One region of the Endozoicomonas gorgoniicola genome, then DNA from elsewhere that is predicted to be linked to it. Evidence: predicted binding sites of a transcription regulator. Region 1 holds the regulator's gene; each other region holds the start of a gene.
What was found. Region 1 encodes FNR, which switches genes on or off when oxygen is low (the NO sensors DNR and NnrR bind a similar motif). Its sites were predicted from a motif close to TTGATNTANATCAA; they were not measured.

Region 1 (10,073 bases):
AGAATTGAGCTGAATAAGATCAATCTGGCTCTGGATCGAATGAATAATGATGAGTATGGTTATTGCGTCGTCTGTGGTGATGAGATCGCCTCCGCCCGATTGGGCGCTATGCCTTATGCCGATCTTTGCATCAAGTGTGCAGAAGCGCGTGATAGTCGTAGTTGATTAAAGACTTCGAATGACGGCTGTCGCCTGATTTTTACTGGCCTGGCTGGTTTCCCCTGTGATCAGCCTTTCATAACTGTCTACAAAGCTTTGCACTGACCCCGGGTTATGCCGGTGGAAATAGTTGTGCCACAGTTTGCCCAGTCCTTTGATATCGTCTTCTGGTAAGGAATGAATGCTTTTTTCAGTCCGGCAATAGATCAGCCATGCAATCGCCGTTGCATAGGACAGGTTGGTGGCCAGTTCATGGTGAGGGTGACACAGAAATTCTCTCTGGCTGGCCAGGCCTCTGACCAGGCTCGACAGTTCTGACCTTTTTGCCAGGTAAAAGTCCCAGATATTCCGGTGCATTCGGGGAGAGATATGATAAATCCCCAGAGCCCGATGATGATCCTGTTTGATATGAAACCCCAGCTCTGACTCTCTGGCCGCTGTTCCCAGCAACAGGTTTTCGGCGGTTGGGCTCCACATTTTGAGATGCTTCAGGGTGGGACGGACAACGTAATGGCGCAATTCCTTTGCACAAATTCCCATACCTTGATCCTTCGTGAGGTTTAATACTCGTTTTATCGTATCACTGGCTTAATACTGAAGCATCTGCCATTTTGGAAATAATCTGTAAGAGATGCCATACAAAGAGGAGCTGCTGACTCACTCTAACAGAGCTTATTCCCCTTCAAAGGCGCACAACGAAAAGGTGGGAACGCCTGCATTTTGCAGACGACGGGAGCCGCCAAGGTCAGGCAGGTCCATAATCGCTGCCGCCTCAATGGTTCTTGCGCCCAGTTTTTCAATGAGCTGAACCGCAGCCAGCAGAGTGCCACCCGTTGCAATCAGGTCGTCAACCAGTAAGACCCGGTCACCTTTTTGCAGGCTGTCGGCATGAACCTCCAGGCTGGCTGTTCCATACTCCAGATCGTATTCTACCGAGATGGTTTTGGCGGGCAGTTTACCTTTTTTGCGAAACAGAACCAGAGGCTTGTTGAGTACATAGGAAAGGTTGGAGCCGATCAGAAAGCCCCGTGCATCCATTGCACCAATATGGCTGAAATCCAGCTCCATGTAACGGTGGATAAAACTGTCCATCACGCCACGCCAGGCTTTTGGGTTTTCAAAAATGGTGGAAACATCCCGGAACAGAATGCCTGGCTTGGGCCAGTCGGGAACAGTACGAATCTGGGACTTGAGATAAAAATCGTCGATGATCATGAAGTGGCAACCATATGCTGTGAAAGTGCTGATCATGGCTTGGAGAAAACCACTGCCGTACGGTGCCATCGGACTGTACGACAGTGTGAACAGGTTACATCAAATCAGTTTATTGCAATGATCTGTTCAATATCAGCGGCTTTTCCGCCAGCCAGAGAGCATAGTTGAACTGCGTCACGAATTTCAATTTCCTTGCCAACAGCCGAAATCAGGCCGTTTTTCTGGAAACGAGTGAAAACACGGCTAACCGTCTCTACTGCCAGACCCAGATAGTTGCCCATCTCGTTACGGGACATGGACAGTCTGAAAGACTGGGATGAGAAACCACGACGACGGAAACGGCTGGCAAGATTGATCAGGAATGTAGCGATACGCTCGTCTGCATTCTTCTTGGACAGCAGCATCATCATTTGCTGGTCTTCCCTGATTTTTTTGCTCATCAGGCGCATCAGGTGACGACCCAGCTCCGGGAATTCGTCAGACAGCATTTCCAGCTGCTCAAACGGAATCTCACACACCATGGTGGTTTCCATGGCCTGGGCGGAGACCGGATACATGTCAGTGTCCATACCGCTCAGGCCGAGGATTTCGCTTGGCAGGTAGAAGGCAGTAATCTGTTCTTCACCTTCGTTAGTTGCTGTGTAGGTTTTGATAGCCCCGGAACGCACAGCGTATACGCTGTCGAACGGGTCTCCTTCCAGAAACAGGTGTTCCCCTTTTTTCAGCGGGCGGCCGCGTTTTATGATTCGATCCAGATTGTCAATGTCTTTCACGCTCAACGCCAGCGGCAGGCACAGAGAGCTGAGACTGCAATCCCTGCATGCCACATGGCTTGGTTGTCGGACGTTGGGCTTAGACGTCATTGAGTGCCCTCAAGGTCTTAAATGCAAAACGCTGACTATTGTATGGAAAATATTTGGAAAGTGTAAGTGCGGTGTTGACTTACGAATGTTGATATTGATTGTTTTTTGAACTTAATTCGGTAAGTCGCATTATGTTGCGGCTGATAGCTGGTCTTATTAGTGAATGCTTTGCCCTTTTTCTGGGTTTGAGCAGGGTGTTTGCGACTTTTTATACGACGCCCTTTAAGAAGCAGGAGTTTCATTGTTGTTGTCGGCTTATTGAGCACTGCACAGATCAGAGTTAGAGCGACTAACCTCTGATCTATGTAAAAGGATATCCAGATTAAATCACTTTAGAAAAAAGCTTCGTGTTTTTTTGCTCCTGATAATACCGGTCAAACACCATGCAGATATTTCGTATCAGCAGTTTGCCTACCGGTGTGACTTCCAGAATTTCGGGTGTTATGACGATCAGACCATCCTGTGCCAGTGGTTTTAAGTTGATCAGTTCAGACAGAAAGTAGCTGGGAAAATCAATAGAATATTGCTGCTCAATTGTTTCTGGTTTTAGTCTGAAATGGCAGATCAGCTCGTTGATGACACTCTGACGAATCTGGTCATCTCTGGTCATTTTCAGACCGCGCTTAATCGGCAACTGACTTTGCTCGATAGCAGACTGGTATTCAGCCATATTTGTATAGTTCTGGATATAGGTGTTGCCTACCTTGCTGATAGAAGAGATGCCCATACCTATCAGGTCACACTGGCTGTGTGTGGTATAACCCTGAAAGTTGCGATGCAGCGTGCCGTCTTCCTGTGCTACTGCCAGCTCGTCATCGGGTAGTGCAAAATGATCCATGCCGATGTAAACATAGCCACTGTCCAGTAACCTGCGGGTCGCCTGCTGCAGAATCTGCAGTTTGACATCGGCAGGTGGCAGGTCTCTCTCATTTATTCGACGCTGTGGCATAAAGCGATGTGGCAGGTGAGCGTAGTTAAACAGCGACAGACGATCGGGTTGCATCGCGATCACCTTATCAATGGTAGTCATGAATCCGCTGAGCGTCTGTTGCGGCAGCCCGTATATCAGGTCCATGTGAACCGATTTGAATGCCATGGTGCGGGCTGCATCAAGAACCGATTCAATTTGCGCTTCGCTTTGTACCCGGTTAACCGCCTGCTGTACCACCGGGTCCAGATCCTGAACGCCAATGCTGATGCGGGTAAAGCCCTGGTCCCGCAATGTCGCCATCATGGGCCAGTCTACTTCACGAGGGTCCAGTTCGATGGAGTAATCAATGTCACTCCCGTGGGACAGTTTGAAGTGTTCAGATACCTTGTTCATCAACGCTGAAATCTGTTCCTGATTAAGGAAAGTGGGCGTGCCGCCCCCAAGGTGTAGCTGTTGTACTTCCTGATCGTCATTATACAGGTCTGCCTGCAGCTCAATTTCTTTGAACAGGTAGTTCAGGTAAGTGTCTGCCTGCTCTTTGCGCTGAGTGACAATCTTGTTGCAGGCACAGTAGTAACAAACGTGCTGGCAAAACGGAATATGGAAATACAGCGACAGAGGCTTGTCTGTGGCTGAACTACGCCAGGCGCTGGACTGATAATGCTGCTTGTCGAAGTCTTCAGAAAACTGAACTGCCGTTGGGTATGAGGTATAGCGTGGACCAGACAGGTCATACTTGCTAATCAGTCCTGTATCCCACACGGGTGTGTTATTCATAGTTTTTCTCATGTTGTTCTTGTCAGGTCATCAGTCAGCCGTCGACCTTGTGAAATGTTGTTTTAGTTTACGAAAAGGGTGGATAGATAAAGTTGATGTGTGTCAATAGGTAGGGTGCGTAATTTACATTTCTTTGATTTAATTGATCAGGGTCAGGTAGATGAGGTCGTACCGGCTACATTGAGTGACTGCTCATGGCCAGTAAAGACATAACCCATTTTTGATGTGGACCGGGAATAGCCCAGAGCCCAAACAGGATCATTAATACGCCCGCAATGTTGCGGGTAGCTGCTGCCTGAATCAGCGAGGTTAACTGTCTGGCAAACAGACCCGTTAAAAAGACAGCGGGCAAGGTACCGAGCCCAAACAGGCACATCAATAAGGCCGATTGCAGGGCATTGCCCTGAGTGGCGCTCCAGACCAGTGTGCTGTAGACCATTCCGCAGGGAAGCCAGCCCCAGAGGCTGCCCAGCGTCAGGGCATTAGGCAGATTACGAATCGGCAGTAAACGACTGGCTGCTGGCTGAATATGTTTCCATAGTCGTCCACCAAACTGTTCCAGACGCATAAGGCCCCGCCACCAACCGCTAATATAAAGCCCCATGGCGATCAGCATAATGCCTGCGACACCGCGCAAGGCCAGATGAAGTCCACGACTGAGGTCGCCCAGATACCAGCCAATACTACCCAGAATAAAACCAGCCAGTGCATAGCTACCTATCCTGCCCAGGTGATAGGTCAGCATTAAGACCGTTGTCTGCCAGCGATTTTTGCCCTGAAGCGACAGGCTTAACGCCGAGGTAATACCGCCACACATGCCAATACAGTGAGCGCTGCCCAGCAGTCCGATACTGAGCGCGGTCAGATAAACAGGCATGGTATGGCTTAGCTCCATCTCAATATATCCAGTAATTTATTATTCTCAGAAAGATCATGTGTTTTGCATATTTATGATTCTAAAGGCTTTTTTTTCCCACTACTCTGACATGTGTCAGTTTCTGGCTTTATTGTTTTGTCTTCATAAAGAATGCTATGAGCCGGACCTTCGAGGTCATCAAACTGCCCACTGTCTACTGCCCAGAAAAACAACCTGATGGCGAGGGCAATAAACAGAACGGCAAGGGGGATGAGAATAAACAGGCTTTCCATGTTTATATCCTTATGGCCGGGTTGTATACAGAGGGTGGTTCTGAGCACTCAGAAACCGGGACACGGCTGTTTTTTTGTTGTCCACCCAGGCGCAGGGCATTGCCCACAACAATCAGTGAACTCAGTGCCATACCTATGGCTGCCATCCAGGGGGCGATCAGACCTGCTGCTGCCAGAGGCAGTGCGCTAAGGTTATACAGCAGTGACCAGGTCAGGTTCTGGCGAATGACTGAACGGGTTTTGCGAGCCAGCTGCCAGGCATCCAGCAAACGACTTAAGTCGTTAGATAGCAGGACGGCGTCGGCACTGGTTTTTGCCAGATCGGAAGCCGTACCCATCGCCAGTGAAATATCTGCCCCTGCCAGAACCGGGACATCGTTGATGCCGTCGCCCACCATCAGAACCCGTTCACCCCGTTGTTGTTGCTGCCTGATAAACTCAAGCTTGTCGTCGGGGCTTGCCTGTGCCTGCCAGTGGTTGATATTTAACTCTTCAGCGACAGTGGCAACCACGTTTGTCTGGTCTCCGCTGAGCAGCGTCACGGTTATTCCACGGTTTTGTAACTGGCTGACCACTTCGCAGGCTTCCTGACGCAAACTGTCGTCCATCATCCGGAACCAGCACAGGGCTGTATGGTTCTGGCTGAGTAGTAACCACTGACCAGTGCCTTCCGGTCTTGCCGGGCTGTTGTCTGGCAGGCAGAAATCGGGTTTGCCTATCCGGTAAACATTGCCGTCTATAACACCTTCAACGCCCTGTGCGGTGTAAGTCTTCACTGTCTGTACTGATAACGTCGACGTTGTCGTTTGAAAAGCTTTCGCAATAGGGTGTTCTGAATGAGCTTCCAGTGCCGCAGCAATTTGTATTACATCGCTTTCTGAGTGACTCTGGCTAACCATACGCACTTCACTCAGCTCTATATTGCCTCGGGTCAGCGTACCTGTTTTGTCAAAGACAACATGGGTAATCTTCTCAAGACCTTCCAGAACATGCCCTTTTGTGATCAGGAAACCAAGCTGGTGCAAATGTCCAGTGGCAGCGGTGAGCGCCGTAGGCGTGGCCAGTGACAGAGCGCAGGGACAGGTGACCACCAGTACTGACAGAGTAATCCAGAAAGCGTCTTCGGCGGCCGCTGCGGACCAGTACCAGTAGACGGTGGTGGCAACAATCAACACCGAAGCAACAAACCAAACGGCTACCCGGTCAGCCATTCTGGCAATAGCCGGCTTGTCATGCCGGGCATGGTTAAGCAGCTGCATGATGGCAGACATGCGGGTTTCTGCGCCAGTCTGGGTGACCTTCAGCTCAATGGCGTTCTCTACATTAAGGCTACCACCTATAACGATGTCGCCACCTTGATGGGCGACCGGGCGGTTTTCGCCGGTCAGCATGGATTCGTCAAAACGGCTGGAGCCGCAGGTAATAATGCCGTCAGCCGGAACCGAGTCGCCGGGTAAAACACGAACAAAGTCGTTTTTTTGCAGCTCTTGCGCCGGTACCCGGACATACTCACCATCAACCAGCTTCAGGCAGCTGGAGGGTAGCAGGTTTTGCAGAGCCCTTGCGGCTCTGGATGTGGCATGTCTGGCTCGAAGCTCAAGGTAGCGACCCATCAGAAGAAAGAAGGTGAACATCGACACCGAATCAAAATACACTTCGCCACTGCCGTTTATTGTGGCCCATAAACTGGCGATATAAGCACCGCCAATGGCGATGGAGACTGGCACATCCATACTCAGATGACGCACCCTGAGATCGCGCAGGGCTGCCTTAAAGAAAGGGGCGGCAGAATAAAGGATAACCGGTGTGGCCACCAGAGCGCTGATATAACGAATAAAATCACGATAAGCGTCGCTCATATCATTGGTAATCGCCCCTGAATAGAGGGCAATGGCATACATCATCACCTGCATGGTGCCAATGCCCGCCAGTGCCAGTCGTCTAATAAAACGACGATTTTCTTCTTTTAACAGGGCTTCCTGACGATCTGCACGCCATGGGTGGGCTTTGTAACCAATACGATGAATATGCAGCAGCAGGGTACTCAGTGGTATCTGTTCAGGATTCCAGACCACCTGGGCTTCATGGGTGCTGAGGTTGACGCTGACCCGGTCAACCCCTGTCAGGGTGCTAATGTGGCTTTCCAGCAACCAGATACAGGCGGCACAGGTAATGCCTTCAATTAACAGGCTGGCCTGTTTGAGTGACGAATCGACGGCAATTACAAAATCGTTCTGAATCTCGTCCCTGTCGTAGATCAACAGCTCTTCCTGAAGTCGCCGGGTAATGCTGCCGGCCTGTAGTCCCGGGTCGGTGCGGTGCTGGTAATAGCTGTTCAGACCACCGGCAATAATAGCTTCAGTGACTGCCTTGCAGCCAGGGCAGCACATGGGCTGCTGTATTCCGTCAACATCTGCATGGAATGGGGGAGTGCCGGGAATTGGCAGATGACAGTGAAAGCAGTGGTGGTTGTCCTTGCTCATGTTTCACCCCGGTACATCAAGGTTGAGAATGCAGCAGCACAGTGGCTCCGGGCTCAAGCGTATGAGTCTGGTTCAGGCGCCAGCCGGTCTCGTAGCCGATTTCCGGAATCAGTTCGTCAATGGTTTCGAGCTGAATATAGGTTTTGCCAGAAACGGCTCTGTCGGTCTGGCCAACATAAACGACATCTGAAGTCAGGGTGATGCCTTGCTTCAGGGTGATAACCTTGTCCCGGTCAGCAAAAGCTGGCGACAGCAGGCTCAGTTTCAGCGATGAAGGCCACTCTTCAGCATCCCCCTGAACCCTTACCTGTACCTCGCCCATCAGTTCGTCAATAGTCAGCTGTGCTGAGATGTTCAGGTCTTTGGCATTCTGGTCGCGGGTCAGATCCTGGTTGATGGCTTTACCACTCTTGTAGTAATCATCCACTACAACGCTGTCTTGTATTTTGAAGGCGTAATAAATCCGGTAGCCGCCCCAGATAAAGGTCGTTAACAGCAGCCCGATGATTGCCCAGACCCAGGGCTCTTTATACCAGGGGGTGAAGGGCTCATGGTTTACCGGATGGGTCATATACTGCTTCCTCTTCTCCGAATAGTGTTCTTTTTCTGTCTATGGCGAGATGAATCGACTGCCTGAGCTGACGGATATCGAATCAGATGGCGGGTTGGTGAGGGTAAACTCAATATCCAGCCCCGGTGTTTTCAGCTCATCTTCTGGTGCGGACAACCGAATAACCTGTTCAGCGACCTCACCGGAATTGACGACAAACGTTGTCTGGCTTCCTGTGCGTAAATCAGGGATGCCGGAAAAGCTCAGGGTGAGCGTCTGATTCTGGTCGGTTTTGTTGGCTATTTTCAGGGTAAAGATATTTTCGATGCGACCGTCCGGCAGGGTTCGGTACAGCACATTTCGATCCCGCAATATTTCAAACTCAAGGGGTGACCGATTAGCCAGTGTCCATAGAAACAGCCCTGCCATTACCAGCAATGCGCTGACATAGCCAATCAGGCGAGGGCGCAGCCAGTGAGCAGGCTGGCCAGCCAGCTGGTTCTCGGTGCTATAGCGTACCAGCCCCCGCTCATACCCCATTTTATCCATGATGCTGTTACAGGCATCAATGCAGGCGGCGCAGCCTATACAACCAATTTGCAGACCGTCCCGGATATCAATGCCGGTCGGACAAACCTGAACACAGACCTGACAGTCGATACAGTCGCCCAGTCCATCTTCTTTATAATCACTGTTGCGTTTTCTGGATCCCCTGGTTTCACCGCGTTTTTCGTCGTAAGCGACAACCAGAGTGTCATTATCAAACATCACGCTCTGGAACCGGGCGTAAGGACACATCAGCAGACAGACCTGCTCCCGCAGCCAGCCTGCATTGCCATAAGTGGCCAGGGTGAAAAAGGCAATCCAGAATACTGCCCAGGGATGAACCTGCCAGTCGACAACATCGGCAACCAGTTGCCTGATGGGGGTGAAGTAACCGACGAAGGTCAGGCCGGTGGCCAGAGCGACGAGCAACCACAGCCCGTGTTTCGCCAGCTTACGAAGGAGCTTGTTGCCTGACATGGGCTGCTGGTCGAGCTTGATACGGCGGTTTCGCTCGCCCTCTGTGAATCGTTCAATCCACATAAAGATCCAGGTAAAGACGCTTTGTGGGCAGGTATAACCACACCAGACCCTGCCAGCAAAAACCGTGATGGCAAATAAACCAAAAGCGCAGATGATGAGCAGCCAGGACAGCAGAACAAAATCCTGGGGCCAGAAGGTGGCTCCAAAAATATGAAACTTTCGTTCAGGTAAGTCAAACAGCACCAGTTGCTGCCCGTTGACCTGCACCCAGACTGTACCGAAGTACAAGGCAATAAGAAGGCCTGCCCCAAGCAGTCTGAGGTTGCGGAAAAAACCTTTAAAGCTTCGGGTGTAAATCGGGTCTGGCTTTTGATACAGATCTATCAGCTCTGGCTGATCGTCAGGTTGTTTTTTTTTCATTGTTCTGTTAACACCACTTTATTTTGACTTCTTCTGTTGCTGCTTCGAAATAGAAACAGGCTATCAGGTGTTATTTGAAAAACATCCGGTTTTTCGATGGTCTATTTTACCTGTCTTCAGAAAAAATAGCTTCGATAAAAGTGTCAAATAACACGAAAAACGGGTGAGAACGGTTTTCCTTATCTGCCTGATTTAAGAGCCAATATCAAATCAGGTTAATTTTATCCTGAATAACAGCCCACCCTGCCGGGTCGCGAATATAGCCATCTACTGTTGACCAGTCAGGGGTATCTCTGCGCAGAGTCTGGCCAAATAATTCATGTACCATCTCCGTGGCTGGCCCACTACCACCAAATGTAGAGCTTAACTGTGATTCCTGAAAGGCTCGCCAATGTAATAGTATTGAGGTGTGTAACACCAGGCTGCCGTATCTGTTTGCCACAATGTTGCCGCCAATACCACTGGCTGCCCCTATCACACCACTGGCAATCGATATTGGA
Region 2 (10,073 bases), 5.2 Mb from region 1:
TGCTTACAGAGTCACAATGCCTTTAGTCCAGAAAAAAGAGGCCAGGTACCGGGCGGTGCAGCCTTTGTTCTTTAACCAGAACAAACCTCAGGCGATCATTGAGCACGGGAACAGGTGGGCCAGCAAACTGGACACCCTGAAGGATTTTGGAGCCCTACCTGAAGAAATTTTGATCCCGGTTAAAAAACCGCTCAAAAAGAGCAGCGACTTTAACCTTGCCTGGAAACTGGTGGAGAAAAAGCTAAAAAATTTCGGTGACCTGATTCAGGCTGGCGATATTGGCATCATAAAATCTTTTGCAAAATCCTGACCCTTCCTCTTCACATGAAGGGGAAACCCCGACTTTTTACCCCGGCCTCGCAATGGTACAAATGTACGGAATAAATGCTTTTGTATTCCGGAGCCGGGGATGTCGAACTTTTCTTTCTTGGATGTTGTTGCTGACCAGTGGGGTGAGCTGCAGGAACTTGCCCAGCAAGCAGAAAGCCAGATCCGGTTAAACCCAAGAGGCGCCTGTTTTTTTGCCCGCTACGCACTTGAGAGAACCGTGCGGGAAATGTACCGCATTGATAAGTGGCTGAAAAAGCCGTACGAAAGCACTCTTAGAATTACAACACCTGATCGATCGACGCTCAGGGCGTTTATCCATCGAAAGCGCTCTGGTCAACAAAGAGATTGCCGGGCGTTACTACCAGGAAGCGGCACTAAAGAACATTGCCACCACCTTCGAGACTCATAATCAGCGCAAATCACTGCTGGTTATGGCCACCGGAACCGGCAAAACCCGTACCTCGATAGCTCTGGTTGAAAAAGTCAAAAAAGTCGGTCTTCGCGTAGGAATAATGATTTTTAACACACAACCACTTCTGTCTGCCCCTGTTTCAGCTGATCCATCAGTGGAGCAGGTGGCTGCACATCGGTAAACAGTGTATCAATGTCTTCTACATGCCCCAGCCGGATCATGGCAGTGCGACCAAACTTGCTGTGGTCTGCGATGGTAAAGGTTTTCTGGGCATTTTCCATCATCGCCTGAGCAACACGTACTTCGTGGTAGTCAAAATCCAGTAATGTACCGTCCAGGTCAATGCCGCTGATGCCGGTGATGGCAAAGTCCATGCGGAACTGACTGATAAAATCCCGGGTGGCCTCTCCCATAATGCCACCATCGCGATTACGGACTTCGCCACCGGCAATGATGACCGTGAAATCATCCCGAGCCAGAAGAATAGAGGCGACGTGCAAATTATTGGTGACAACTTTCAGGTGGTTGTGGTTCAGAAGCGCTCGGGCGACGGATTCAGTGGAAGTGCCAATATCAATAAAAAGCGAAGAACCGTCAGGAATGCGTTTAACCAGCTCGCTGGCAATGCGGTCTTTTTCTGAACTCAGCTGCTTCTTTCGTTCGCTGTACTGAGTGTTTTCAGTGCTGCTGTTGGTCAGTCCGGCGCCGCCATGGTGACGACTGATTTGTCCGAGCCGGTCCAGCTCATTCAAATCCCGTCGTATGGTTTGTGGCGTCACGCTGAAATGCTGAACCAATCCTTCCGTGGTAACAAAGCCTTCCTGCTTTATCAGGTTAATGATCATTTCATGACGGCGGCTTTGTGGCAGTTGGGTAGAAGGTCGGTTGGTTTTCTCGGCATCCATAAGCATTTAATACATGGTCAATGGCAGAAATAATAAACATAAAAGGTCAGCAGACCTGAAAGCATAAAAAAAGCGGGTTTCTAATACTGCTTTTGAAAGCCCGCTTCAGGATCATACTGTCACCATTGATCCTTTTGTTTGGCTCAGGTCAAAGATTGAGCCAAAAGCGTCAATGGATGTAAAACGGTGTGACCTGTATTCATTTCAACCTGCATTTTGCAGGACTCACAGTCGGTAACGACATAATCCACGCCCAGTGCTTCAATCTGGTCAAAAATACCCTGACCAATGCTTTGGGAAGTGTTGTAGTTCTCTTTCTTGAAGCCATAGGTGCCGGACATTCCGCAGCACTTCTGGTCCAGCATAATCACTTCCAGCCCCGGAATGCTGCTCAGCAGTTCCATGGTATGAATCACACCACCGGCTTTAATCAGGTGACATGGGCTGTGATACGCCACGCGCAGCTTCAAAGGCTTCATATCCGGTTGATTGCCCCGGGCAAACTCACGGGCGATAAAGGCTGCGGCAAAGAAAATCCGGTCTTTCACATCGCTGTTATCGACATCCAGCACTTCCGGATATTCATCCCGCAGTGTCATGGTGCAGCTTGGCTCGGTGGCAATCACACATTCGGTTTCTGTGAGTGACCGGGCGAACTGGTTCATATTCAGCTCAGCGTTTTTACGAGCCTTGTCAAAGAAGCCGTTGGCGATCAAAGGCACACCACAGCATTTCTCTTTTTTCATCAGGCTGACGCCAATGTTCATGGCGTTGAGAACGCTGACCAGATGCTTACCCACGGTTGGGTCGTTGTAGTTGGTAAAGCAGCCATGGAAGAAGCTGATTTTCCGTTTGAATTGTTCCTGAGTGCCAGATTGTTTATTAAACCAGCTGCGGAAAGTCTGACCTGTGTACTTTGGCAGTGTACGACGTTCGTCAATTCCCAGGGTTTTATCCAGCAGTTTTTTCACCGGCTTCAGTTTTGTCACCGTATTGACGATGGGCGCTGCCGGTGAAGACAGGCTGCCCATCAGGTCGGTGTGACTCAGCATGAACTCCCTCGGCCCTTTCTTAAAACCACCATGCTTTGCTTTTGCCAGCTGAATAACGGTACCGACGTGAACACCGGAAGGGCAGGCCACCTCGCAGCGCTTGCAATTAGTGCAGTGCTTCAGGGCTTCGTCGTACAGTTCCGGGTTTTTGATTCGCAGTCGCTCACCATCCGGCCCCGCCTGTTTTGGACCCGGATAATCGGGATTAGCTTCTGCCACCGGGCAACGGGTGGTACACGCAGTACACTTGATGCAGTTGTCAAAACTGGTATTAATAAGATTTAACATAACTGCCTCTTACTTCGCTGTCCCGGATGAGTCGCTTCTATGCGCAATAATCTGGTTCGCGGCAAACCATCCCGTACTGATGGCAACACCACCGGCGCTGGCTTCGGCTACCGGGTTGAAACCGCCCAGTACACCACCGGCGCAGTACAGGTTAGTGATTGCGTTGCCGTTCTGATAAGGATTGAACCGTTCGCTGGTTTCAATACCAAAGTAACTGAACCCATGTTGACTGCCATTGAGGAACCGTTCGTTTGACCATTGTTCACGCTGACCGGTTTCCACGACATCCAGGTTGAACGTTTTATCGGTCAGGCTGGACGGATTGCTGTCGAGACCACGGCTGAAAAAGCTGCCGGTTGCCAGAACAAAATGATCAGCCTCCAGCGGCATAGAAGGGTTTAGTCGTGTTTTGATTGAACGCAGCTGATTGTTGTCAAAATAACCCGACAGAACTTCATCGCCCTCCAGCAGCAAGCCTCCGAGTTCACGATAACGCTGCCTCAGGGCGCTCGCCATTCGCATGCCCGGCAGGGAAGGGGGCAGGGTGGCAAGCTCGCAGACAGGCAGTCCGGTATGAGCTTCAAGCTGGCTGATCAGTTCGTTGCCGTTTTCAACCGCCAGTACCGATGGCAGAACCACCAGGTCAGCGTTGCCCGCTGCTTTCTGGATTGCTGACGCAAAAATAGTCAGGCCTTTTGGCTGGCTGAACAGATCACGCTTAAGCAGGCGAGCCATTTCCAGAGAACGCAGTTCGTAGGCATTTCTGGCATCAATTTTGATGGTTTCGGCACTAATGTCTGCCACGGTAAATTCAACACCGGTAAATTCAGGATGCTTTTTCATACCTGCCGCCACCAGTGCTGGCTGAAAATCGCGGAAGCCTGCAATGTTAATAATGGCGACACGACGCAGACCTGCCGCTGGCGCTGCAATAGACAGTGCTTTAGTACCCGGCTGGCTCAGCCAGGCCGGACGAATGGCACCCAGAGCGGTTAAGCGACTGTGGTTTTGTTGTCCATGGCTGGACATCTGGATACCGGCTTTAGCCATTTGCTCAGTAAAAAAGTGCAGGCTCTGTTTAACCTGAGCAGCACCCAGCTTCCGGTAGGGATGGTCTGATGGCAGATGACTGATCTCTTCAAATGGGTATTGCACCAGTGAGTTATTTTGACGAATACCCAGAACATCAATTGAACCGGAAGCGAAGGTCAGGGCGCTGTCACCGGCGCTGATGAGGGCTGTTTTCAGACCCGCTTCGGCACAGCGGATAGCGCTGGTCAGCCCGGCGAGGCCGCCGCCAATAATAATGCTGTTGTATTTCATACGGCCTCCACAGCGACGTGGTCGTTTTGTTCTGAGACAGGGGTTGGAAGGGATTGCAGCTGGTTATAACCCAGAAGATTGTCGTATACCCAATAGCTGAAGTCAGCTTCACGCATGGCATCACCCCAGAGAATGGGTCGAACACCTTTCCAGCGTTCCTGCAGAAACTCTCCAATACTGTCCAGAGCATTTTCTGAGTTGTCAGCGTGTGTCATTTCGCTGACGATGCCTGCCGCACGACAGGAACACATCTCGCCCTGGCAGGGACCCATACCAATACGGGTTCGACGACGAAGGTCTACCAGATCTTTCGCGTTCAGATTGTTAACGGCGTATTCAATTTCACCGCGGGTCACCATTTCACACTCGCAGATAATGGCGTTCTGCTTTTTATCGTCAGACAGGAATTTAGCGGCTCGTTCACCGTGACGGTATTTCGCAGAACCGGAAACCGGGATAGACACCTGGGGTGCATGCACATCTGCATCTTTTCCTTTGGCTCCGGGCAGTGGGGTTTCTGCGGTTTCGCAGCGTTTGGTGATACCAAGATTTTTTGCCACAGCGTCGGTGGCCATTTCTGCCATCAGGCGATAGGTCATCAACTTACCGCCGGTGATGGTGATCAGACCGGGTAGAGCGTCGGCTTCACCGTGATTAACCAGAACAATCCCGCGGCTGATGTTTCGACCGGATGGATCGTCACCCAGAGACACCAGCGGGCGGACACCGCAATAAGCACGCAATACACGGGTTTTCGCCATAATCGGGCAAAGCTTCTCACCTTCTGCCAGAAGGGTTTCGACTTCGTTTGGAGTGACGCGGATATTTTCGATATCGCTGTAAGGAATTTTTTCTGATGTGGTACCAATCAGGGAAATGGTGTCGCCCGGAACCAGAATGTCGGCATCCGCTGGTTTACGACAACGGTTAATCACCATGCTGTTAATGCGATAATCAACAATCAGCAGAGAGCCTTTAGCGGGGAACATTCGAATGGACAGGTCTGCGTATTCGGTAATCTGCTGTCCCCAGATACCCGCAGCATTTACTACCTGCAGGGCTCGGATATCAATGAGTTCGCCGGTTTTAATATTCATGCAGTGGACACCACATACACGACCATTTTCAATAATAAGACCCGTTACCCTGGTGTAATTCATCAGGCGACCGCCGTGTTCTTCAGCATCCAGAATGTTAGAGGCCGTCAGGCGAAAAGGGTCAATGGTGCCATCCGGAACCCGTACCGCACCCAGCAGTTGTGGGTTGACGTTAGGTTCTATACGCAGGGCTTCTTTTGGTGTCAGGGCTTCTGCACGGATGCCAGCGGTATGACATGAGTTGATGAATTTGTCCTGAAAAGAGAGTTCGTCTTCCGGCAGAGTAATAAACAGACCGTCGGTTTCTTCAATGCAGTGACCGGCGATCTTTCTCAGGATCTGGTTTTCTTTGATGCATTCAACCGCTGAGTGCTGGTCTGTTACGGCATAGCGAGCACCTGAATGAAGCAAACCGTGGTTGCGACCTGTTGTACCATTCGCAATATCGTCCTTTTCTACCAGAATGGCACGCATACCACGCTGTGCGCAGTCTCGCAAGACTCCAGCGCCTGTTGCGCCACCGCCAATAATTACGACATCGGTCTCTATTTGTCTCATTCGGTACTCTTTCGATAACGTTTAACGGTGAGGTGTCTTTTAATGTTCGTTTATGATCGTTGGTGCGCACTATAAATAAGCAACTGAAATTAAAAAATGATCTGGATCAATGTTCGTACTTGTTCGTTTGATGTTCTATTGGATGCACTAATGATTACATTGTTAATGTTTGAAGTTTTTTTATGAAAAAATAAGAACTTTCTATCAACGAGAGCTCATTCGATTGGTAAATAATGTTATTTTAATGCCCTTTTTTGTGAGTGATTTCCGAAAAAGCGCACATTTCCTGAACATTGATTGATTTAGATCAATTTTGAAGTATTGATAAGGTTTGTTGCTGTTTGTAAAAATACACCCCGTATTAAGACCACTTTGAATTTATTAGAAGACAGGTCTGAATTAACCAATGTCATAACCTGGATGGGTGGAACTTATTATTATGCGTAAATCACTGTTAGGAGAATGCCTTGCCGAATTTATTGGTGCAGGGCTTCTGATTTTCTTTGGTGTTGGTTGTGTGGCCGCACTGGTTCTGGCTGGCGTTGATTTTGGTCAGTGGGAAGTATCCATTGTCTGGGGTCTGGGGGTTGCCATTGCCATTTATGTGACCGGTGGCGTTTCCGGCGCTCATCTTAACCCTGCTGTTACTCTCGCTTTGACCGCATTCAAAGGCTTTGAGAAGCATAAAGTTCTGCCTTATATTCTGGCCCAGGTACTGGGTGCGTTCTGTTCCGCTGCTCTGGTTTATTTCCTCTATAGCAGCCTGTTTGCAGACTATGAACTGGCTAACGGTATTATTCGTGGCTCTGAAGAAAGTCTGGCAACGGCTGGTATATTCTCTACTTACGCTCACGCTTCCCTGAGCAATATGCAGGCATTTGCAGTTGAGTTCATGATTACTGCCGTATTGATGGCTGGCATTCTGGCTATTGGTGATGATAACAACGGTGCTGTCAACGGCGCCCTGTCTGCCCTGCTGATTGGTCTTTTGATTGCTGTTATTGGCGCTTCTTTCGGCCCTCTGACCGGTTTCGCCATGAACCCTGCCCGTGACTTTGGTCCCAAGCTGTTTGCCTTTTTGGCTGGCTGGGGCGAGGTGGCTCTGACCGGCGCTCGTTCTAACCCTTACTTCTGGGTTCCAATTGTTGCTCCAATCGCTGGCGCAATGGCCGGTGCATGGACCTACATCAACCTGCTGGGTAAACAGGTTGAGCCGGTTGAGTGTGCAACGCCGGGCTGTGAAATCAAGACAGCCTGAATCAATAAATAAAATGAGCGCTGCCTTTCTCAACCCCTGAATAACAGTGTGTTGAATGTGGCGCGCTCCCTGATTAGCCCGAAGTTTGATTATTCAGGGCTGAACAATAAGGAATTAAGATTATGACCAATGAAAAAAAATACGTTGTTTCTCTGGATCAGGGTACAACCAGCTCCCGCGCCATCATTTTCAACCACGATGGTGATATTGTAGGGTCTTCCCAGCGCGAATTTACTCAGTACTACCCTCAGCCAGGCTGGGTTGAGCACGACCCGATGGAAATCTGGGCGACTCAAAGCTCGGTTCTGACAGAAGTGCTGGCTAAAACGGGTATCCCTTCTGATGAAGTGGCTGCTCTGGGCATCACCAACCAGCGTGAGACAACCGTCGTCTGGGACAAGAACACGGGGCGTCCGGTTTATAACGCGATTGTATGGCAGTGCCGTCGTACGACAGATATCTGTGAACAACTGAAGAAAGCGGGTCTGGAAAGTCATATTCGTGAAACCACTGGCCTGGTACTGGATGCTTACTTCTCCGGCACCAAGATCAAGTGGATTCTGGATAATGTGGAAGGCGCTCGCGAAAGTGCCGAGAAAGGTGATCTGCTGTTCGGTACTATTGACACCTGGCTGACCTGGAAGCTGACCAATGGTCGTGCGCATGTCACCGATTACTCCAATGCTTCCCGTACCATGCTGTTTGATATTAACAAGCTGGACTGGGACGAAACCATGCTGGACGCTCTGGGTATTCCCCGCAGTATGCTGCCGGAAGTGAAGTCCAGCTCTGAAGTGTACGGACAGACCAACATCGGCGGTAAAGGCGGTACCCGTATTCCTGTTGCCGGTATGGCTGGTGATCAGCAGGCAGCCCTGTTCGGTCAGATGTGTCATGAAAAGGGTATGGCCAAGAACACATACGGCACTGGTTGCTTCCTGCTGATGAACACTGGTGAGGAGCCGGTTAAATCTGAAAATGGTCTGCTGACCACCATTGCTTTCGGCCTTGATGGCAAAGTTCAGTACGCCCTGGAAGGTTCTGTATTTATGGGCGGCGCTTCTGTTCAGTGGCTGCGTGACGAGCTGGGTCTGGTACGTGATGCGTCTGATACTGAATACTTTGCCAGCAAGGTAAAAGACACTAACGGCGTTTATGTGGTACCTGCTTTTGTCGGTCTGGGTGCGCCTTACTGGGATCCTTATGCCCGTGGTTCCATTTTCGGCCTGACCCGTGGTTCCAACCGCAACCATATTGTGCGTGCAACGCTTGAATCGATTGCTTATCAGTCCCGTGACCTGCTGGAAGCGATGCAACAGGATTCTGGTATCGAAATGAAGCAGCTGCGTGTTGACGGTGGTGCGGTTGCCAACAACTTCCTGATGCAGTTCCAGGCTGACATTCTGAAGACAGAAGTGGTTCGTCCAACCGTCACTGAATCCACAGCAGCCGGCTCTGCTTATCTGGCTGGTTTGGCAGTTGGCTTCTGGGAAAGTACTGACGAACTGAAAGACAAGGTGTCTGTTGACCGCACTTATGCGCCTGTCATGGAAGAAGAACAGCGTGCAGACCTGTATAAAGGCTGGAAGAAGGCTGTTGAGCGCAGCCTGAAGTGGGAAGAACAGGAGTAATAGCCGACGACAGACTAACGATAAAGTGTAGAGTTAAAACTCTGATGAAGTGAGTGGGAACCGGGTCGCAGTGGCATCAGTCATTGTGGCCCGTTTTTTACTGGTCTTTGAAAGATCGATTGGCATTATCATTCATCATGAATACTCCTTTATGTGGCAAAAAAAACCGGCAGACCGCCGGTTTCATAAAATTTTGCACAAATGATTGGAAACGCTCCGTATCAAAACCGTTTTGTGGTTTATGACACCGGGTCAGAATCAGGACTTCTCCTTAGGCTTTACATAAAGCACAAGATTGTGATCCACAATTTCATAGCCATGCTGGTCGGCAATCTCTTTCTGCCGACGTTCAATTTCTTCATCAATAAACTCGATGATCTCTCCGCTTTCCACGCACACCATGTGGTCATGGTGTTCTCCACGAGCCAGCTCAAACACGGAGTGGCCGCTGTCGAAGTTGTGGCGCACCACCAGGCCAGCGCCTTCAAACTGGGTTAATACCCGATAGACCGTAGCAAGGCCTACATCCTCTTCTGCCTCCAGCAAAGCCTTGTAGACATCTTCGGCACTCATATGAAGACCCTGGGAGCCTTCCAGAATCTGCAGGATTTTAACTCGCGGAAGCGTTACTTTCAGACCCGCTTTGCGCAATTCTTGATTTTCCAACACGTTTCCCTAACCTTTAACAGGTGAACCCTGCTATTATCACATTTTCGTGTAAGTATTTCATTTTGTGCAAGAAGATAGTGGAAGTCTGATACCGATGCAAAAAACTCTGGCTCTGACCGCAGCACTCCTATCTGCCGCCCTTCTGGCTGGATGCGCCAGCTCCACAGACAGCGGCTCAAGGCTGATTAGTTTTCCAGGCGCCTACAAAATCGACATTCAGCAAGGCACAGTGATCACCCAGGAAATGGTGGATCAGCTGCGTCCCGGCATGACTCGCAATCAGGTGCAGTTCGTTATGGGTACTCCCCTGCTGGAAGATGCCTTCAACCGGGATCGCTGGGATTATGTCTACAGCATGCAGCCCGGAGGCAAAAAGCGTACTCAGCAGACCGTGACTATCTTCTTTAAAAACGATCAGCTGGTGTCTGTTAAGGGCGACCTTCGCCCAACACCTCAATAATATCCATTGCAACAATAATATCGCGCTTAATTTCTTCAAGAATCACGACAGAAAAATCAGGCGGAAGCCTCTTTCTTCTGTTTTGCTTCA
Region 3 (10,073 bases), 3.7 Mb from region 1:
AGGGGCAGCGTACTCTGACCGTGAAGACCAAATTTGTTCAGTAGCCGGTCCGATATAAACGCAATGCGCGCCATATAACCTGAGTCTTCCAGAATGGCGATCAGGGCAAACAGGATTAAAAAGATAGGGATGTAGTTAAGAAGTGTATTGGCAGAATCAATGATCCATAAGCCTAACGAGCGCACATAAGGGTCGTGCAGGAACCCGGCTTCTGGCAGTACCCCGGCCACCAGTTCCCTGAAGGAAGCCAGATAAGGCCACCAGTAATTGGTGAGTTCATAACCGTAAACAATGGCACACTGATAAATAACAAATACGGTGGCGATAAGAAACAGGGGAGCGCCAAAACGGTTCAGTACAACACGATCTACACGTTCAGTGACGTTTTTCTTGTTCAGGTCTTCACGTTTGACCTCAACACAATGTGAGAGAATGTCTGCAACGGTTTTCTGTCGTTGGGCGACAATGTAGTCATTTATGCCCGAGTCCAGTCTGGTTTTAATAGCAGCCTGATGAGTGGCGACCTTTTGTTTCAGCTTTTCCCACTGGTCTGGTTCGATCTGGCTGGCAAGCCAGTTGCTGGCCTCCTGATCCTCTTCGAGTAGTCGCAATGCAAGCCAGCGAATGGCTGGCATATCGGTGATATCCAGTTCATTTAATGACCCGGAAATATCAGAAATGCTCTGTTCAAGCTCGGGGTAAGAGGTTCTGAAAGCACCTGGTTGTGCCTGAGTGAGGGTGTCTGAAAGCCGTTCTATTCCCTGGCCGGTACGACCAATACATTCAGCAACAGGTATGGCCAGTTTTTCTGCAAGCTTCCCGGTTTGTATCTCAATCCCCTCGGAACGAGCCACGTCCATCATGTTCAGGGCAAGAGCGACGGGTAATTCAAGTTCAAGCAGTTGCAGAGTCAGGTGCAGGGAACGATTGATATTCGCTGCGTCCATGACATTAAGGATAACGTCAGCCTGTTCTTCTCTGAGGGCTTTGCGGGCAACACGCTCTTCCAGGGAGAAACTGGTCAGGCTGTAAGTGCCGGGTAAATCGATTAACTGCCAGTCACCATTCTGGTCAGAGAAATAACCTGTTTTTTTATCAACAGTCACCCCCGGATAATTAGCAACAAATTGCCGGGCTCCGGTCAGCTGGTTGAATAGTGTGGACTTACCGGCATTTTGTTGCCCTGCCAGTAAGATTTTTTTTCTTTGCATGCTATATTCCGCTCAACAGTGAATGCGTGTCGTACAATTTCCGCAGCAGGCGCTTTTGCCAGATCAGGCGCTTTCGCCAGGTCAGGCGCTGGCATCCACTATGACTGTTTCAGCTTCCGCTATTCGTATGACAATACTTGTCATGCCTACTTTAATTTCTACGGGGTCTCCCATAGGTGCGTGCCTGACGAGTTTAATTTCAACACCCGGCATAAGGCCTAAATCCAGAAGACGCTGACGAATAGCGCCCTCTGAGTTGTGACCATATATAACGGCATTCTTTCCAACATTTAGTTCAGTAACGGGTCTCTTCATACTGTTTATTTGAACGCAATAAAAGGGTTTTGAGTATAAGGATTCGTTGCAGAATGGAGTAGTCGTAAATGATAACCTTTATCATTTGATTGACTTAAGTCAAGGCATTGTCAAAAGAGAATGATTCTTGCTTTTAAATGGTTTTGATGATTTTTATTATGCCGACAAATATTTTTTGTATGGCATAAAATTATGATTAAAAAGTTTGCATTATCAGCATTCATTGCAGCTTCTCTACCGGGAATTGCCCTGGCACATACACCGTTATTTTCATGTTACGACTTTGGCGATAACACAGTTTTATGTGAGGGTGGTTTCTCGGATGGCTCCTCAGCCAAAGGTACCGAAATCTTGATTATTGATGGATCCGGTAAGGAATTGACCAAAAGCAAGCTGAACGCGGATAGCGAAATAGAGTTCGAGAAACCATCCGGCGAATACAAGGTTCTGTTTAATGGTGGCCCCGGCCACAGTATTGAAATTAATGGCAAGGACATCGTTGGGTAATTAATCGTTGTCGATTAATTCAATAGTCAGTCAATCAATAGCTCTATTACCTGGTTAAACTATGAAAAAAATTGCATTCGCAGCAAGTGTTGCAGCCCTTGCTTTTTCTGCGGCTTCTCAGGCCCACTTTCAGTTGATGTACACACCCGATTCTCAGCATGACAAGCCTGCTACTCTTGATACGAAGCTGGTTTTCGGACATCCCATGGAAAACGGCCATGTGATGGACATGGGGCAACCTGAAGAATTTTTTGTTAAGTTCAAGGGTGAAAAAACCGACCTTCGGGATAATCTGGAAAAAGTGACATGGAAAGGTCCTGACAACTCTGCAGATGCCTATCAGGTGAAGCACAAAATCCGTCGTAATGGCGATTATATTTTTGGACTGGTTCCGGCTCCTTACTTTGAAGCTTCTGAAGATACCTATATTCAGCAGTTCACCAAGCGCATTGTTAACAAGGGTGGTGTGCCAAATGGTTGGGACGAGCCAGCAGGACTGCTGACAGAAATCGTACCCAAAAACAAGCCTTACCAGATTTTTGCGGGCAGTACTTTTACCGGCCAGGTGCTTTCCGACGGCAAGCCAGCGGCAGGCATTGAGTGTGAAATCGAATTTATCAACACCGACATTGACAGTGAAGCCAATGCCTTTGGTAAAACGGTTCATCGTCAGCCGCCAGCGTCAGCCATTGTCGCTTATACCGATGAGAACGGCATGTTTACTTTTGGTATCCCCAAAGCCGGTCATTGGGGATTTGCCTGCATGGGTGCTGGTCCTGAAACCGAGTACAAAGGTAAAGAGCTGTCTCAGGACGCCGTGCTCTGGATTGAAGCCAAAGAGTTATAACCTGAACACCGCACTGGTTTGTTAAAACGATTATCTGGAGCTGGCTTTTGCCAGCTTCTTTGTTTTGGACAGTCAGTCCAGAGTTTTCTTGAACCGCATGGCGGCAATCACAATACCCGACAGGGTAAAGACGACGAGTGCTATCACATCCATCCACATGTGGCTGATGCTGGCACCGCGCAGAATAATGCCCCGCATCAGTCGCATATAATGAGTGGCTGGCAATAGTTCAGCCAGCCACTGAGCTGCTTTGGGCATACCCTCAAAAGGAAACATAAAGCCTGAGAGCAGTATCGAAGGCAGCAAGATAAACACGGTCATCTGCGAGGCCTGCAACTGCGTGGTTGCCAGAGTCGAGAGAATTAATCCCATGGTCAGGCTGGCTGCGATAAACAACAGAGTTGCCCAGAGCATCTGAGCCACGCTGCCATCAACCGGTACTGAAAAGATAAGGAATCCGAGCGCCAGAATAATCCATACCTGCAGCAATCCGATAAAAACATACGGCACTATTTTACCTATCATCAGTTCCATAGGTTTTACCGGTGTTGTGATCAGCAGTTCAAGATTACCACGCTCTCGTTCCCGAACCAGAGCCGCTGAGGTGAACATGATCATTGTCATGGTCAGAATAACGCCAACCAGACCGGGAACAATGTTCACCACAGCCCGCTGCTCAGGGTTGTAGTAAAGGGTAATTTCAAAGAGAGGGTTTATAGGTTCGGAATAAAAACCGGGTACTTCGCCTGCTGACATATCTCTCAGCTGTTTTATGGCACTGCTGATCATCGGGTCGGAACCATCAACCAGCCATTGGGCTGCGGTTTCCCTGAGAGCCATACGATGTTCAAAATCTTTTGGAATAATCAGGATAGCGCGCACATCCCCCTGTCGCATGACTTCTTCAGCCTGTAAGACGCTGTGTTCATAACGAATGGCATTGACTGCCTGTGATGCCTGAACGGCAGCGATTATTGCGCGGCTGCCGCTGTTATCGGCAAAATCGACAACGGCCACGGGCAAATGGCGCACATCGGTATTAATGGCATAGCCAAACAGCAGTAACTGAATCAGGGGAATCATGACCACCATGCCAAACGTGGGCTTATCTCTTGCCAGCTGCCGAAGTTCTTTCAGGAAAATAGCAAGAATGCGCTGCAGGCTGTTCATATAGACTCCTACTGCCGTTTGTCTTGTCCGGTACTTGCTTCCTGCCTCGTGCATTGCACAAAGACATCTTCCAGGCTGGGTCTTACCTGTCGAATAGTGCGGTCAGCCATCAGTTCAGGGGACTGCTGACGCAACCATTGCTCGGGTGTTGAAATATGTTCGTTAACCAGAACTCTCAAATGAGTACCCTGCTGGGCTGTGGATAAAACCCCGGTCAGAAGTTCCAGGGTGCTTTTCACCTGTCGCAGGTTATCACCATCGACTTCCAGCACATGGGCGCCCAGGTTTTCCAGCAGTGCTTTGGGGGAGTCATCTGCCCGTTTGCAGCCGGATTCCAGGATAGCCAGCCCATGACAACGCTCCGCTTCATCCATGTAGTGGGTTGAAACAAGAATGGTGGTGTCCTGTTCGCAGAGGTCGAACAGGTTTTCCCAGAAGTCCCGGCGGTTTTCCGGATCAACGGCAGATGTGGGTTCATCCAGCAGTAACAACTCCGGTTGATGCAGGGTGGCAGCGGACAGGGCCAGGCGTTGCCGCTGGCCGCCACTCAGGCTGCCAGCCAGCCGTTTACGACGCTGGTTCAAACCAAACTCTGACAGCTGCTGCTCAATGCGGGACTTGCAGGCTTTGGCGGGCAGGTTGTAAATCTGTGCAATAAACTTCAGGTTTTCTTCTACAGACAGGTCATCGTACAGGGAAAATTTCTGGGTCATATAGCCCAACCGTCGTCGCAGGGCTTCCGAGTCTTTTGGAATGTCCATATCCAGCACTTTTACCTGTCCGGCGCTGGGTGTCAGCAGTCCGGTCAGCAGGCGCATAGTGGTGGATTTGCCGCAGCCATTGGGTCCCAGAAAGCCATAAATGGTTTTTTTCGGAATCATCAGGTCAAGATTATTGACGGCAACAAAGTCCCCGAAGTTTCGGGTCAGCCCTTCTGCCCTGATGGCCAGCCCGGGCATCAGGGCAACTCCACCTGAACTGGAATGCCTGTTGGCAGTTCTGCAGCTGAGGGCGGCAGCTGAACCTCTGCCAGATACACCAGCTGGGATCGCTCCTTTTCATTCAGGGCGTAATGGGGGGTAAACGCCGGATCGAGGGCAACCTTGCGCAGAGTGCCAGCATAAATACGATCTACGCCGTCTATATGAATAGCCAGTTTGTCGCCGACACTGACCCGGGTGCGAAACGGTTCAGGAATATAAATACGGGCGTAGGGGACGTTGTCTGCCAGCAGAATCGCCAGCGGTGTTCCTGCTGCAACCTTTTCGCCTTTGTGTCTGGGCAGGCTGTCGAGCCAGCTGTCCCTGGTGGCATAAAGGAAGAGTTCATCCAGCTTTTGCTGTTCCAGCTTTAAAGCCGCCCTGGCTCTGGCCAGCGAGGCTTCAGCCTGCTCAAGGGTCTCAACCCGTGTCCCCTTCAACAACAGTTGCAACTTGTCTTTTACATTCTGCAGGTTGGCAGACAGAGAGTTTTGTCTGGCGAGCGCAGCATCAAGGTCAGACTGCGCTAACATGTTTTTTCCGACCAGTACCGAGATGCGCTCGTAGTTTTTCCTGGCTTCAGTAGACAGTGCTTTCTGGCTGGCGACCTGTGCGCGGGCTGCCGCTATTTCTTCCGGTCGTGCGCCGCTGTTCAGTTCGGCGAGGTAAGCTTCAGCTCTCTCCACTTCAGCCTGTGCCGAAGCCACCACAGACTGTTGCTTCTGGTCATCCAGCCTCAAAATCAGGTCACCCTCTGTCACCCTGGAACCTTCCGGTATGAGAACCTCTACGATAATTTCAGACGAAGTGGCAGACAGAACAATACGGTCGCGCTCAAGCGTACCCAGAATCCGCCTGGAGGAGTCGTTGGTGCAGCCTGAGAGAATCAAGCTGAAAGCAAAGAGAAAAGGCAGGCGCGATAAAAAAGCGTGAAGTCTGGAAGTGATCATTGCATCACCCGGTTATTTTTCTCCGGTGCGCAATGATAACACTTCCTGAAAAAAACAGGCTTTATATGTCATCCGGATCTCTTATACCGTATTCCTTAAGTATTTCAATCAGTCGGTCAACGTAGTGAGGATCCGGGTAGCCGTGATTTTCAGGCCTTGCGCGTTTTTGGGTTTTATGGGGTATGTCATTCCATGTGACAACGTTATTTGCTCTTCGTGTCTGTGAATAGCCAACGGTCAGCACTAAACCTTGCTCAAAAGCTTTTCGGAGCATTCTCAGAGCCTTCCTTCCTTTTTTATGGTTTGGCAGATAAGCGGTTCTGGTTTCACCCGGATAATGTACCTCTTGCCCTGAAATGATTGTGATACCTGGAAGTACCCGGTAGGTTATTTCGATGATTTCAAGGGTATTCTCCCCAGGGCATGAATCATCTATGACCACCCAGGACATTGTTCCAGCAGGCTGGTTTCCGCGAATTGGCGTCAGTGGCGTTCTGCACACAGGGCATTTGTTGGTGTGCGTTGAAGCCAGAAGCCCCTCAAGACACAACTGGTGTATTTGATGGTTACACACTGTTTTCACGGTGATGCCAGAACTTCCATTATTCAGGCATATTGGGCAAACCCAACCGACCGGCGGAAAAGGAACAAGCCAGATCAATGGCTTGTCATGAGTCTGCGATGGAGTAAAGTCAATACTTGATCCCTGTCCTGTCATGGGCGGGTTCCACTCGGGCAGATTGTCCATGCCTTCCACTGGATTTTGTTGCCAGACTGGAAACTCTGCATTTTCCCAGGCTCTTGATGATACGCCTGAGTAGCTGCTTTGAATGTTATTTATCTGCTGTGTTGTGGGGCGCCGACGAAGCTCCAGCTCAAGCCGTTCTCTGACATTACTGGTTGTATAACCGGCACTCAATGTACCAGGAAAGATTGGCAGGCCATTTTTAATAATGTGAGCATATAACCAGTTTACATACGGGCTGGCTGTTTCACCCATGAACGGTTCTATCTGATCCAGTAAGTTCAGGTTGCCAGGAATGCTGGCCATTATCTCCGCATAAGGCCATTGCTGAATCGGGTGGAGATTTTTGCGAAGGCGTTCAACCGTTATAGCCGGAATGACAAGTCGCAATTCAGCAAGCATGATAGGCCAGCCATGCCCTGTACTCCTGATAGCAGGGGTTGACTTAAACCGCTTGATAGCGTGCATTATATTGGCTTGAGAAGTTTCGAGTTGTGCCAGGTCAACGGTAGCCGCTTCGATGCCTGTTTCAGACAGACGAGTATAATCACCATTTCTGGCCTGAAGGAGATGATAATACGTTCTGGCTCTGGAGCCCGGTTCTGATTGAGCAAAGTGGGTAGTTGTTGCTTCGGGCTGACTATTAAGGCATGTAATAGCAAGAGCCATGTCCTGTACCACCTGAATACTGGCCCCGCTGGCACGGAAAAGCGTCATTAACGCCTCAACTTGTTGATTATTAATGGACAAATGTTCAGGAAGTGTTGCCAAATAAGACAGCAGAAGAGCTTCTTCTGTAGAAAATTCCAGACCTGCAAATTCAAGCAGCTGTCGGTTGCAGGAAACTCTGAGAGCTTGTGTCAGGCAGATACCGTCCCGATTATTGAAACTGGCAGCGGGGAAACTTAAATTGTTTCCAGAACAACAGGAAGCCAGCAGTCTTCCTATGTAATCTATATTGGAAGCGAAGTGATCCGGGTTTAATAACTCCATGCTGGTGAATGCTCTGGAATGGCTTACGCCTTCCGGAATGGTGAAATCAGTCACATGTTCGTCATCGAGTTCAAGTTCAAAAAGTTGTCTGGCAGTACATACAAAAATGAACCGGGCCTCTTCCGGGCAGAACAGGGCGACAGGAAGTTCAGCTAGTTTCATATTATCAATTGATATGTCTGTCAGACTTCTGATCAGTGTTTTCAGCGATAGTAATGTGTCTCTTTGAACGGTGCTGTCTTTACTTCTCAGGAAAAAGCCAAGCAACTTATCTGACCAGTTATCCCATTTGAAGACAACCTCATTATGAGGAATGGTCTTACCGTTTCTATTTCTATCATAGTGCTTGTGTCCGACCCGTAAGCCTCCCTCTCTGGTAATACTTCCGCTGGTTATTGCGGTGGGGCTTGCCGACTCGTTGGTGAACAGGAAGTGTTGTTCCAGCAATTTGAGCAGAAATGAAAAATTATTTATGTGGTTTTTGTGATATCTGCGTGAACCGCTGCTCAAGGTGTTGTAATCACAGGAATTAGCACCACGGTTTAATATGGAAGCCACGAAACCTAAACTCTGGTGAACTCTTGCGGTAATAGCGTTTTGTTTGAACCGGGCAATAGTAATCGTATCAGGATGTAGAACAATTCCCAGGGTAGCAGCCTCAGAATTACCAAAGGGCGCAATAACACTGCCGGGAAACAGGAAAGTGCCTGAAGAGGCTCTGTTCTGCTGTATCGTTTGCGCTGTGAACTCCAGGGATTTAATTACCCTGATGATAACGCCCCGGGAGCTGTGGGTATTTACGAGGCGCATCCAGTTTTCCAGGGTCTCTTTATCTTCAGCGTTCTCTGGGGGCTTTTTCAGCTGGCACGGCTCCCCTCTACAAGCAGGGCAGGGTGTGAAGTTGAAAGTATGGGCATGGGAAGGAAAAGGAGCTTCTCCATCAGCCCCATTGGTATGACTACACTCCCCTGAGGTATGTGTAAGACTGGTGGATGCCTGAAGAGAACTGGTTGTACTGGTCGCGCTACTGTCACTGCTATTTCCGCTGGGTGAATGGTTTTGATTACCTTCCTGACCAGTTTGTGGTACTTCGATTTTTCCCAGCCATAAATTTAACCACTCCAGTTCAAGCTCTAACTGCAAAGGCTGTCCTGTATTTTCCAGAATGTCATTGAGTTGAGTGGTAATGGCCTGAAGTACTTCCGGGTTAGCTGGCCATAAGTCATCGACTTCAGAGAAATAGTTCAGAGTGTGGATAAGGTGATTGACCAGCCACGAACGGCTCCCTGCCTGACTTTTGATCCAGGCTAACAAACTGTTCCAGTGCCCTGAGCTGGAGAAATCCTCAAGAAACCGCTGAAATAACGCTCGACTGAGTTGTATATGAACAGGTTCAGTAGTATCTGGCGTACGAACAAATATATCCAGATAACGGTAATCGTCTTCTGTCGTATTTACCCTGGGCAGGCTAAAGTACTTCAGGAAGGGCAGGTCGATATTAATAAAAAGACTTTCGGTAAAGAAAGTGGGGAAAAAAGGTCTGCCTCGTTTAAAAAAATCTTCCGGCCCCGGCGTGTCACCGCCACTACCATAACCGTTTATTGTGTCTGCGGCGGTATGAGCTGTGGGATTGGCAGGGACAATCAGGGTGCTACCTGTCTCAGTCTTGCCCGGTTTGTTTGTGTTTTTTTCCCTCCATTTAATCAGGAAGGTGCTGGCAGAGTGGACAGGCTGCTGTTTAAAAACCAGATTGGCTGCACAAGGGGATTTTGACCCATAGTAATAAAATTGTGCTGTCTCATGTGTTAGCTGGTAAGTAGTAACCCCATCGTTGGAGGACGTCAGAGGCACGGCACCGTTTTGTACTATTGAATGACCACACACTAGTATTTGTTGTCCGGGGCTGGCCAGTACTTCAAACTCGTCCGAATGAGTCGCTTTGTTGAAGAGCTTTAAACTTCCGGTCAGATCGCGTGAGTGGATGTAAGTAGAAAAAAAATGGCTGTCTGCCCAAACATTATTGATGAAAAACAAATTGGTATTGGCGGACAGAAATATGATTATTGCGAAAGTTTTAAGTAGTTTCATAACCATTAAAAAATCTGTCCCATTCACAAACTCTTTGGGTTACTTTTGATCCAGTCATGCTTGATAGGACCATCATCACAATGGACAACTAAATATTGAAAATCAGAACTGAAAGCTAAACTTCCGAGAGTAGACTATGAACTCAGATAACTGAAATGACGGTGAAGAAGTTTTTTGATTATATAAACAACAATTGTTGCTTATAAGTCTTTGACAGTTGAGCAGTGTAAAGAACAGATTTTAGAAAGGAGCCAGCAGGTGGCTGGC

Region 2: glpA (anaerobic glycerol-3-phosphate dehydrogenase subunit A) is a predicted target of FNR. The motif match lies at 6,062-6,075, and genes of this name have one in related genera.
Region 3: NX722_RS19310 (FeoA family protein) is a predicted target of FNR. The motif match lies at 1,616-1,629, and genes of this name have one in related genera.

Annotation. Positions count from the first base shown of each region.
Region 1 covers NZ_JAPFCC010000001.1:518,150-528,222, forward strand. The annotation lists gene NX722_RS02375 (TraR/DksA family transcriptional regulator) at 1-165, shown strand, start outside; gene NX722_RS02380 (hypothetical protein) at 166-699, opposite strand; gene NX722_RS02385 (adenine phosphoribosyltransferase) at 832-1,374, opposite strand; gene fnr (fumarate/nitrate reduction transcriptional regulator Fnr) at 1,479-2,237, opposite strand; gene hemN (oxygen-independent coproporphyrinogen III oxidase) at 2,560-3,945, opposite strand; gene NX722_RS02400 (sulfite exporter TauE/SafE family protein) at 4,121-4,840, opposite strand; gene ccoS (cbb3-type cytochrome oxidase assembly protein CcoS) at 4,894-5,094, opposite strand; gene NX722_RS02410 (heavy metal translocating P-type ATPase) at 5,097-7,577, opposite strand; gene NX722_RS02415 (FixH family protein) at 7,594-8,148, opposite strand; gene ccoG (cytochrome c oxidase accessory protein CcoG) at 8,188-9,573, opposite strand; gene NX722_RS02425 (hypothetical protein) at 9,779-10,073, opposite strand, start outside.
Region 2 covers NZ_JAPFCC010000001.1:5,694,936-5,705,008, forward strand. The annotation lists gene NX722_RS25645 (DUF3037 domain-containing protein) at 1-310, shown strand, start outside; gene NX722_RS25650 (hypothetical protein) at 410-739, shown strand; gene NX722_RS29020 (DEAD/DEAH box helicase family protein) at 714-923, shown strand; gene NX722_RS25655 (DeoR/GlpR family transcriptional regulator) at 850-1,647, opposite strand; gene glpC (anaerobic glycerol-3-phosphate dehydrogenase subunit GlpC) at 1,791-2,987, opposite strand; gene glpB (glycerol-3-phosphate dehydrogenase subunit GlpB) at 2,997-4,310, opposite strand; gene glpA (anaerobic glycerol-3-phosphate dehydrogenase subunit A) at 4,307-5,965, opposite strand; gene NX722_RS25675 (MIP/aquaporin family protein) at 6,405-7,223, shown strand; gene glpK (glycerol kinase GlpK) at 7,346-8,854, shown strand; gene fur (ferric iron uptake transcriptional regulator) at 9,113-9,520, opposite strand; gene NX722_RS25690 (outer membrane protein assembly factor BamE) at 9,618-9,983, shown strand; gene NX722_RS25695 (RnfH family protein) at 10,040-10,073, opposite strand, start outside.
Region 3 covers NZ_JAPFCC010000001.1:4,247,073-4,257,145, reverse strand. The annotation lists gene feoB (ferrous iron transport protein B) at 1-1,211, opposite strand, end outside; gene NX722_RS19310 (FeoA family protein) at 1,293-1,526, opposite strand; gene NX722_RS19305 (hypothetical protein) at 1,719-2,033, shown strand; gene NX722_RS19300 (DUF4198 domain-containing protein) at 2,095-2,880, shown strand; gene NX722_RS19295 (ABC transporter permease) at 2,953-4,050, opposite strand; gene NX722_RS19290 (ABC transporter ATP-binding protein) at 4,059-5,009, opposite strand; gene NX722_RS19285 (HlyD family secretion protein) at 5,009-5,980, opposite strand; gene NX722_RS19280 (RING finger domain-containing protein) at 6,042-9,806, opposite strand.